Regions from separate parts of the Streptomyces sp. NPDC056347 genome, predicted to be linked through region 2. Evidence: riboswitches for the same ligand, from Rfam matches in the RefSeq annotation. Region 2 holds a riboswitch; the other holds the start of a gene.

Region 1 (4,338 bases), on a different contig from region 2:
GCGTCCAGCTGCTCGACCGCAGCGGCCGCGGTGTCCGCCCCACCGACGCGGGCACGGCCTATGTCCACTACGCGCGGCGCGCCCTGCGGGAACTGGCGGCCGCCGACCGCGCCGTCCTCGATGTCGCGGACCTCTCCCGGGGGCATCTGAGGCTGGCCCTGACCCCCACCTTCACCGCGTATCTCGTCGGCCCCCTCGTCCGGGCGCTGCACACCCACCACCCGGGCATCACGCTCGACCTCCGGGAGATGACACAGGACCGCATGGAGGCGAGCCTGCTGGCCGACGAGCTAGACCTCGGCATCGCCTTCGCGGGAACCCACCTCCCCGGCATCGCCGCGACCGACCTGTTCACCGAGCCGCTGGGCCTGGTCGTCGGCGCGCACCGTGCCGGGACCCGGGGCGAGCGCCCGCTGCCGGTGCGGGAACTGGCCGATCAGCAACTCGCCCTGCTCAGCGCGGACTTCATCACCCGAAGCCATATCGACGAGTACTTCGTCCGGCACCGGATCGACCCCCCGATCGCCGTGGAGGCCAACACCATCCAGGCCCTCACCGAGATCGTCCGGCGCACCGCCCCGCTGGCCACCGTGCTGCCCCTGGCGGTCACCGACGACGACCCGCACCTCGGCACCATCCCCGTCGACCCCCCGCTGCCCACCCGGGTGGCGACCCTGCTGCGCCGGGGGAGCGGTTACGAGAGCGCCGCCGCGCACGCCTTCACCGCCCTCGTCCACGACCTCGTCCGCACCCGCGGCTACACCCCGCCCGACCCGCGGCGTACCGCTGAACGGTCTGCCGAGAGCGGGCGCCGGGTGATGAGAGAATCGAGCACATGACAGGGTCTGGGGACTTCGAGCCCGAGTCGGAACGGGTCACGCGCCAGCTGCGTGACGAGATCATCGACGGTGTGCGCGAGCCGGGCAGCAAACTCGTCGAACGCGAACTCGCCGCGGAGCTCGGGGTGAGCAGACTGCCCGTCCGCGAGGCCCTGAAGTCGCTGGTCACCGAAGGCCTGGTCACCCCCAGGCCCCGCACCTGGGCCGTTGTGCGGGAATTCACCGCGGCGGACGTGGAGGACCTCGACGAGGTGCGCGCGGCCCTGGAGTCCCTGACCTTCCGGCTGGCCGCCCAGCGGCGCACCCGCGCCGGGCTCGAGAAGCTCCGCTCCGATCTGGACGCCGAGCTGGCGGCGGCCGTCAAGGGCGACGCCGTGGGGGCCCGCCGGGCCGCCGCCGACTTCCACGAGACGGTCACGGCACTCGCCGACAACGAGCTCCTGAACGAACTCCAGGCCACCCTGCGCAGCAGGATGCGCTGGCTGCTGGGACAGCACGACGACCTGGAGGGCGTCGCGCGCGAGCACGAGGGCCTGTACACGGCGATCGCCGAGCGGGACGTCGCGGGCGTGGCGGAGCTGGCGAGCCGCCACCTGATCTCGGGCCGCGACGCGGCCGCCGCGCGGCGCGCGCACCCCTGAGGGAGCGGTCGACCGCCCGACGGCCGGGCGGTCTTCGGACCGGCGCGGTGGCACTCGCCGCCGTGGCCGGGCTGTCGGCCCCGTACCGCACCGGGCCTGGCGCACCGCCCGCGAGGACACCGCCCCGGCCGGCCGCGGACGGGGTGGAAACGCCCGGGAGCGCTCGCGTTAAGCTGCATCTGCCCCGCGGGGGAAGTCCGGTCGAATTCCGGCGCTGACCCGCAACGGTAGGCGGTGCCCGAACAGGGCCCCGCGAGCCCGATTACCCGCGGCGGTGAAGGCTCCTGTCAATTCGCCGTGGACTGCGATGGGTGCTGCACGGGGCGCACCGCGTCCGGGCCGCTCCGTTGATGACGTAGATGCACGGCCCGAGGCGAAAGCGAACCGCCCGTGGCCACCCCCCTCGACCGCCGACCCGCCACGCCCTCCCGCACGGCCCGTGCCGGAACCGGGCCCGCACCGCCCCGCCGCATGTCGCCGAAACTCCTCGTGCCCCTCCTCGGCGCGGCGCTGCTGGTCTCGCTGGTCTGCGGCGCGGGCATCGGGGCGTCCGGGCTCTCCTGGGGCGAAGTGCTGGGCCATCTGTGGGCCGGGCTGACCGGCGGCCGGATATCCGCCGACCAGGTGGCGGCGTACACCATCGTCTGGGAACTGCGTTTCCCGCGCGCCGCGCTGGCCGCCGTCGTCGGTGCCGGGCTCGCCGCCGTCGGCATCGCAGTGCAGGCCATGGTCCGCAACGCCCTCGCCGACCCGTTCGTCCTCGGCATCTCCTCGGGCGCGGCCGTCGGCGCCAACGCCGTACTCATCTTCGGTGCCTTCGGCGCCCTGGGCATCTGGGCGCTGTCCGCGGCCTCGTTCCTCGCCGCGCTCCTCGCCATGCTGCTCGTCTACGCGGTCGCCCGCACCGCCCGCGGCCTCACCCCGCTGCGGCTCGTCCTCACGGGCACCGCGATGTACTACGGCTTCTCGGCCGTCACCACCTTCATGGTGTTCGCCGCCGAACACGGCGAGGCCGCCCGCTCCGCGATGATGTGGATGCTCGGCAGCCTCGGCGGCGCCAGCTGGGCCTCGGTGCCGATCGCGGCCGGAGCCGTGCTCTGCGGCATCGCCCACCTCACCTGGTCCGCCCGCCGGCTGAACGCCCTGGCCATGGGCGACGAGACGGCCGCCGCCCTCGGTGTCGACGCCGGGCGGCTGCGCAAGGAGCTCTTCGTGGTCTGCGCGGCCGTCACCGGAGCGGTGGTCGCGGTCAGCGGGGCGATCGGCTTCGTCGGGCTGATGGTGCCGCACGCCGTACGGATGCTGGTCGGCGCCGACCACCGCCGCCTCCTCGCCGTCGCCCCGCTGGTCGGCGCCGTCCTGATGATCTGGGTGGACATCCTCTCCCGGGTGGTCCTCGCCCCCGCCGAACTGCCGGTCGGCGTACTGACCGCGGCCATCGGTGTGCCGTGCTTCGTACTCCTGATGCGCCGCCGCACCTACACCTTCGGAGGCGCCTGATGCGGATCGACATCGAAGACCTGACCGTCGAGGTCGCCGGTGCCCGCCTGGTGGCCGACGCCACGCTCGGCGCGGGCGAAGGACAGCTCGTCGGCCTGGTCGGGCCCAACGGCAGCGGCAAGTCCACCCTGCTGCGCTGCGTCTACCGGGCGCTGCGCCCCACCGCCGGGACCGTGCGGCTGGACGGGGAGGACCTGTACGCCATGAGCCCGCGCGAAAGCGCCCGCCGACTGGCCGCGCTCCCCCAGGAGGCCGTCTCCGAGTTCGACTTCACCGTGGCCGAGGTCGTGGCCATGGGCCGCACCCCGCACCAGTCGTCGATGGGCCGGGCCACCGGGGCGGACCGCGCGGCCTGCGCACGGGCCCTGGTCGGCGTCGGCGCCGACCACCTCGCCGACCGCGGCTTCCTCACCCTGTCCGGCGGCGAGAAGCAACGGGTGCTGATCGCCCGCGCGCTGGCCCAGCAGCCCCGGCTCCTGGTCCTCGACGAACCGACCAACCATCTCGACATCGCCCAGCAGCTGGACGTGCTGGCGCTGGTGCGCGACAGCGGGCCCACCGTCCTCACCGCCCTGCACGACCTCAACCTCGCGGCACTCCACTGCGACCTGCTCCACGTCATCGCCGGCGGCCGGATCGTCGCGTCCGGCGCCCCGCACGACGTGCTCACCCCCGAGCTGCTCGCCGAGGTCTTCGGCGTGCGCGCCCACCGCGTCCCGCATCCGGAGACCGGTGCCGTACAGCTGCTCTTCGACCGCCTCGGCCCCGCCCGAACCGAATCCTGAGGACGCGCCACCACCATGCCCCGCCCCGTACGCCCCGCCGCGTTCGCCCTCGCCGCCGCCCTGGTCCTCACCGGGTGCGGCGCCCAGCTCCCCACGTCCCCGGAGGCGGGGAGCACGGCGCCGGACCACTATCCGGTGACCGTCGAGAACTGCGGCGAGAAGAAGACCTACGACAAGGCCCCGCAGCGCGTCGTCACCAACGACGTCGGCATCACCGAGATCATGTTCGCGCTCGGACTGGAGGATCACATGGCCGGCTACGTGATGCCCGACGACAAGGGCGACCTCACCTCCGTGCCCTGGAAGGACGGGTACAAGAAGGCCGACTGGCTCTCGAAGAAGACCATCAACAAGGAACTCGTCCTCGACGCCCGCGCCGACCTCGTCTTCGCGGGATGGAACTACGGATTCAGCGAGGAAGGCGGATTCACCCCCGCCGAACTGAGCCGGGTCGGCATCGACTCGTACCTGCTCAGCGAGTCCTGCCGCAACGGCCGGGGCAACGCGCGCGGGGTGATGGCCCCCCTCGACGCGCTCTACACCGACCTGCGGAACCTGGGCAGGATCTTCGAC
Region 2 (4,338 bases):
CTCTGGAGGGCGAGGGGGCCGGCAAGTAATTCAGCGTCCGGGACGGAGGCCCTGGTGGTCGTGCGGGCGGGCTTCTTGTACTCGGCGGTGTGAGCCTGCTTGTTGGCGTGCATCGGGTCCTTTCGCGGGCTGCTCGCGGTGCGGGGGGAGCGTGGCCGGCAAGGGATGGTCGGTGCGGGCTCCACAGGGTAGTGCACGAGGAGTTCGGGCAGGCGTGAACGCTTCCCCCCGCGACAGCGGGTTCGGTACGCCGGTCCGGGCTGCGGCCCGGCGGCGTAACGGGTTCTTGGTGCGCGGACGGGGAGCTTGGGGGGAGGGCGCCGGGCCGGGAGCGCCGAGGCACTCCTGGCCCGGCGGGCGACGCTACGAGCCGGACCCGGTCGTGGTCAGTTCTTCGCGTACGGTGCGGGCGGCGGCTACCAGGTTCTCCAGGGACGCCTTCGTCTCGGGCCAGCCGCGGGTCTTCAGGCCGCAGTCGGGGTTGACCCAGAGGCGTTCGGGCGGGATGGCGCCGAGCCCGGCGCGCAGCAGTTCGGCGGCCTCCTCGGTGCTCGGGACGCGGGGCGAGTGGATGTCGTACACCCCGGGACCGGCCTCGCGCGGGTAGCCGTGGGCGGCCAGTTCGCGGGCGACCTGCATGTGTGAGCGGGCTGCCTCCAGGCTGATGACGTCGGCGTCGAGGTCGTCGATGGCCTGCACGATGTCACCGAACTCGGCGTAGCACATGTGCGTGTGGATCTGGGTGTCCGGCCGCACCCCGCTGGTACTGAGCCGGAACGCCTCCGTCGCCCAGGCGAGGTAGCCGGGCCGGTCGGCGGCGCGCAGCGGCAGCGTCTCGCGCAGCGCGGGTTCGTCGACCTGGATGACGGACGTCCCGTTCGCCTCCAGCTCCACCACCTCGTCGCGCAGGGCGAGCGCCACCTGCCGGGCCGTCTCGCCGAGCGGCTGGTCGTCGCGGACGAACGACCAGGCCAGCATGGTGACCGGCCCGGTCAGCATGCCCTTGACCGGGCGGTCCGAGAGCGACTGCGCGTACGAGGTCCAGCGCACCGTCAGCGGCTCCGGCCGCGAGATGTCCCCGGCCAGGATGGGCGGACGCACGTACCGGGTGCCGTACGACTGGACCCAGCCGTGCTGGGTCGCCAGGTATCCCGTGAGCCGCTCGGCGAAGTACTGCACCATGTCGTTGCGTTCGGGCTCGCCGTGCACCAGGACGTCCAGGCCGGTCTTCTCCTGGAAGGAGATGACCTCCCGGATCTCGTTCCTGATCCGTTCCTCGTACCCCGCCTCGTCGATGCGTCCGGCGCGCAGGTCGGCGCGGGCCGTGCGCACTTCGGTGGTCTGCGGGAACGAGCCGATGGTGGTGGTCGGCAACAGCGGGAGCCGCAGGTGCGCGCGCTGGGCGGCGGCCCGCTCGGCGTACGGCTGGGAGCGGCGGGTTTCCGCCTCGGTGACGGCGGCGGCGCGGGCCCGTACCGCCGGGTCGCGGGTCAGGGACGAACCGGCCCGGGACGACAGCGCCGCCCGGTTCGCGGCGAGTTCGGCGGCGATGGTGTCCGTGCCCCGGGTGATCGCCCGGGCGAGGGCGGCGATCTCGGCGGTTTTCTGCCGGGCGAAGGCGAGCCAGCGGGTGATCTGGGGATCGAGGTCCCGCTCGGCGGTGACGGTCAGCGGGACGTGCAGCAGCGAGCAGGAGGCGGCCACGTCGACCCGGTCGGCGAGGCCGAGCAGGATGCCGAGGATGGAGAGGGACTTCTCCAGGTCGTTGGCCCAGATGTTGCGGCCGTTGACGAGACCGGCCACCAGCCGCTTGCCGGGCAGTCCTCCGACGGCGGCCAGGGCGTCCAGATTGGCGGCCGCCGCCTCGGTGAAGTCGAGGGCGATCCCGTCGACAGGGGCCTTCGCGAGTACCGGAAGCGCCTCGCCGAGCCGGTCGAAGTAGGTGGCGACCAGCAGCTTCGGACGGTCGGTGAGGGCGCCCAGGCCGCGGTAGGCGCGGGCCGCCGCGTTCAGCTCGGCGGGGGTACGGTCCTGGACCAGGGCGGGTTCGTCGAGCTGCACCCACTCGGCGCCCGCCGCACGCAGATCGGCGAGCACTTCGGCGTACACGGGCAGCAGCCGGTCCAGCAGCGTGAGCGGGTCGAAGTCGCCGCCCACACCGGGGGCGGGCTTGGCGAGGAGGAGATAGGTGACCGGGCCGACCAGGACGGGCCGGGGCGTCAGCCCGAGGGCCAGCGCCTCCCGGAACTCGGCGACCTGCTTTCGCGAGTCGGCTGCGAACATCGTCTCAGGCCCCAACTCGGGCACCAGATAGTGGTAGTTGGTGTCGAACCACTTGGTCATCTCCAGCGGTGCCACGTCCTGGGTACCCCGCGCCATCGCGAAGTAGCCGTCCAGGGCGTCGGAGGCGACGGCCACGCGGTGCCGGTCGGGAACCACGCCGACCATGACGCTGGTGTCCAGTACGTGGTCGTAGTACGAGAAGTCGCCGGTGGGCACTTCGTGGATGCCGGCCTCGGCCAGCTCCCGCCAGTTGGCGCGTCGCAGGTCGGCGGCGGTGGTGCGGAGCGCGTCGGCGGTGACGCGGCCCTTCCAGTAGCCCTCGATCGCCTTCTTCAGCTCGCGGTTCTGTCCCTGGCGCGGGTAGCCGTACACGGTCGCCCGTGCTGCCGCGGCTGCGGTCCTGCCGGTCACGGAGATCTCCTTCGAGAGATGTATCCCTGGGATCCCGAGGACCCGTACGACACGAAGGAGTGGCACATCCCGCAGTGCGGCCTCGCGCCACAGGGCACGGCCGTCCGCCGGATATGTACGCCGACCCGCCCACGAGGTCACCGGGATGTCCGCGCACGCGTCGTATCGCGCGCGGGCAGTGGCAGGTCTTCGGACTCGCGGGCACACCCGCCGAAAGGCGGACACCTACTGGCCGTCGCTTCCCAGGACCCTGTTCCGGGCCCCAGTGCGTATGACGGCGGTCGTTCCCACTCACCGCTGCGGGGCAGTCCCGGATTCCCACCGGGTTCCCTCTTACGACTCCCCGTCTGGCGGACGGGGCGAACCAGCTGCACGGCCCACCCTACGGGCCCGCCCGCACCGACCGCCACAACACAACGACGACGCCCCGCACCCGGCGGAGGCCGGACACGGGGCGTCGGCGCGCTCGTCGTACGTGTACGTCAGTGGTCGGCCGCGTAGGACACGAAGGCGTTCCACTGCCGGGGTCCGAAGGCGAGCTGAGGACCGTGGGTCTGCTTGGAGTCGCGTACGTGGACGGTCTCGGGGACGACGGCGACCTCCACGCAGTCCGGGCCGTCATTCGTGCTGTAGCTGCTCTTGAACCACTTCAGCACGGAACTGTTCACCGTCGAAGGGTTGGTCATTACGTCTCTCCCAGCACTTTCTCGATGAAGGCCAGCGACTCACGGGGAGTGAGAGCCTGGGCCCGGATGATGCCATAGCGGATCTCGAAGAGCTGGATCTCCTTGGGGTGCGAGAACAGCCGACTGACGAGATGAGCCTCGCTGTGTCCCACGGTCTCCCCGCTTTCGAGCCGCAGCAGTTTGAACGCCCCGGCAAGTCCAGTGTGGTCCTCGCGGTTCGTGGGCATCACCTGGAACTCCACGTCCCGGCGGGCGCCGATTTCCAGCAGGTGTTCGAGCTGCTTCCGCATCACCATTCTGCCCCCGAGCGGACGTTGCAGCGTCACTTCTTCCTGGACGAATGTGAAGACCCGGGAGGGCTGTTGATGGAAGATCTCCTGGCGGGCCATCCTCGCCGCCACGAGTCGTTCGATCTCCTCCTCGCCGTAGGACGGGCGCCGCATCCCGTACAGCGCCCGTGCGTAGTCCGGTGTTTGGAGCAGTCCGTTGACGACGGAGTTGTCGTAGGCGCAGATCTCGACCGCCTGGTTCTCCAGCTTCGCCAGGTCCCGTACCTTCTTCGGGAACCGGGCCTCCTCCGCGTCCTTGCGCAGGCAGGCGATCATGCCGCCCGCCCCGAGCACCTCGTCCGCCTTCTCCAGGAATGCCGCGCTCGGTGCGCGCCGTCCCCGTTCGACCGAGGAGACCTGCTCCTCGCTGTAGCCGATTGCGGCGCCCAGCTCGGCCTGGGTCATGTCCAGCCGGTCGCGCCAGAGTTTGATGGTCCGGCCGATCATCCGCAGGACGGTCGTCGACTCCTCGTCGTCGCCGTCGTACGGCTCCATGCCGTCACCCATCTGTCCCGAATACCCCGTCAGGCTCACGCTCGCGCACCTCCACGTCCGATCCGTGCATGCTCAACTCCTCGGCGGATGACCGGGTAACGCCACGCGGCCCGGACGGACCCGGACCGGACCCG

Evidence for each region. A riboswitch is a leader RNA that binds a small molecule or an ion and turns the genes downstream of it on or off. The one in region 2 is predicted to bind cobalamin.
Region 1: another riboswitch for cobalamin. It lies ahead of ACFCV8_RS08470 (FecCD family ABC transporter permease); the one in region 2 lies ahead of metE (5-methyltetrahydropteroyltriglutamate--homocysteine S-methyltransferase).

Annotation. Positions count from the first base shown of each region.
Region 1 covers NZ_JBHJQP010000023.1:1,458-5,795, forward strand. The annotation lists gene cynR (transcriptional regulator CynR) at 1-839, shown strand, start outside; gene ACFCV8_RS08465 (GntR family transcriptional regulator) at 836-1,480, shown strand; cobalamin riboswitch at 1,648-1,769, shown strand; gene ACFCV8_RS08470 (FecCD family ABC transporter permease) at 1,871-2,980, shown strand; gene ACFCV8_RS08475 (ABC transporter ATP-binding protein) at 2,980-3,765, shown strand; gene ACFCV8_RS08480 (ABC transporter substrate-binding protein) at 3,781-4,338, shown strand, end outside.
Region 2 covers NZ_JBHJQP010000105.1:13,580-17,917, reverse strand. The annotation lists gene ACFCV8_RS23180 (DUF4157 domain-containing protein) at 1-113, opposite strand, end outside; gene metE (5-methyltetrahydropteroyltriglutamate--homocysteine S-methyltransferase) at 364-2,694, opposite strand; cobalamin riboswitch at 2,878-3,030, opposite strand; gene ACFCV8_RS23170 (DUF397 domain-containing protein) at 3,177-3,380, opposite strand; gene ACFCV8_RS23165 (helix-turn-helix domain-containing protein) at 3,380-4,204, opposite strand.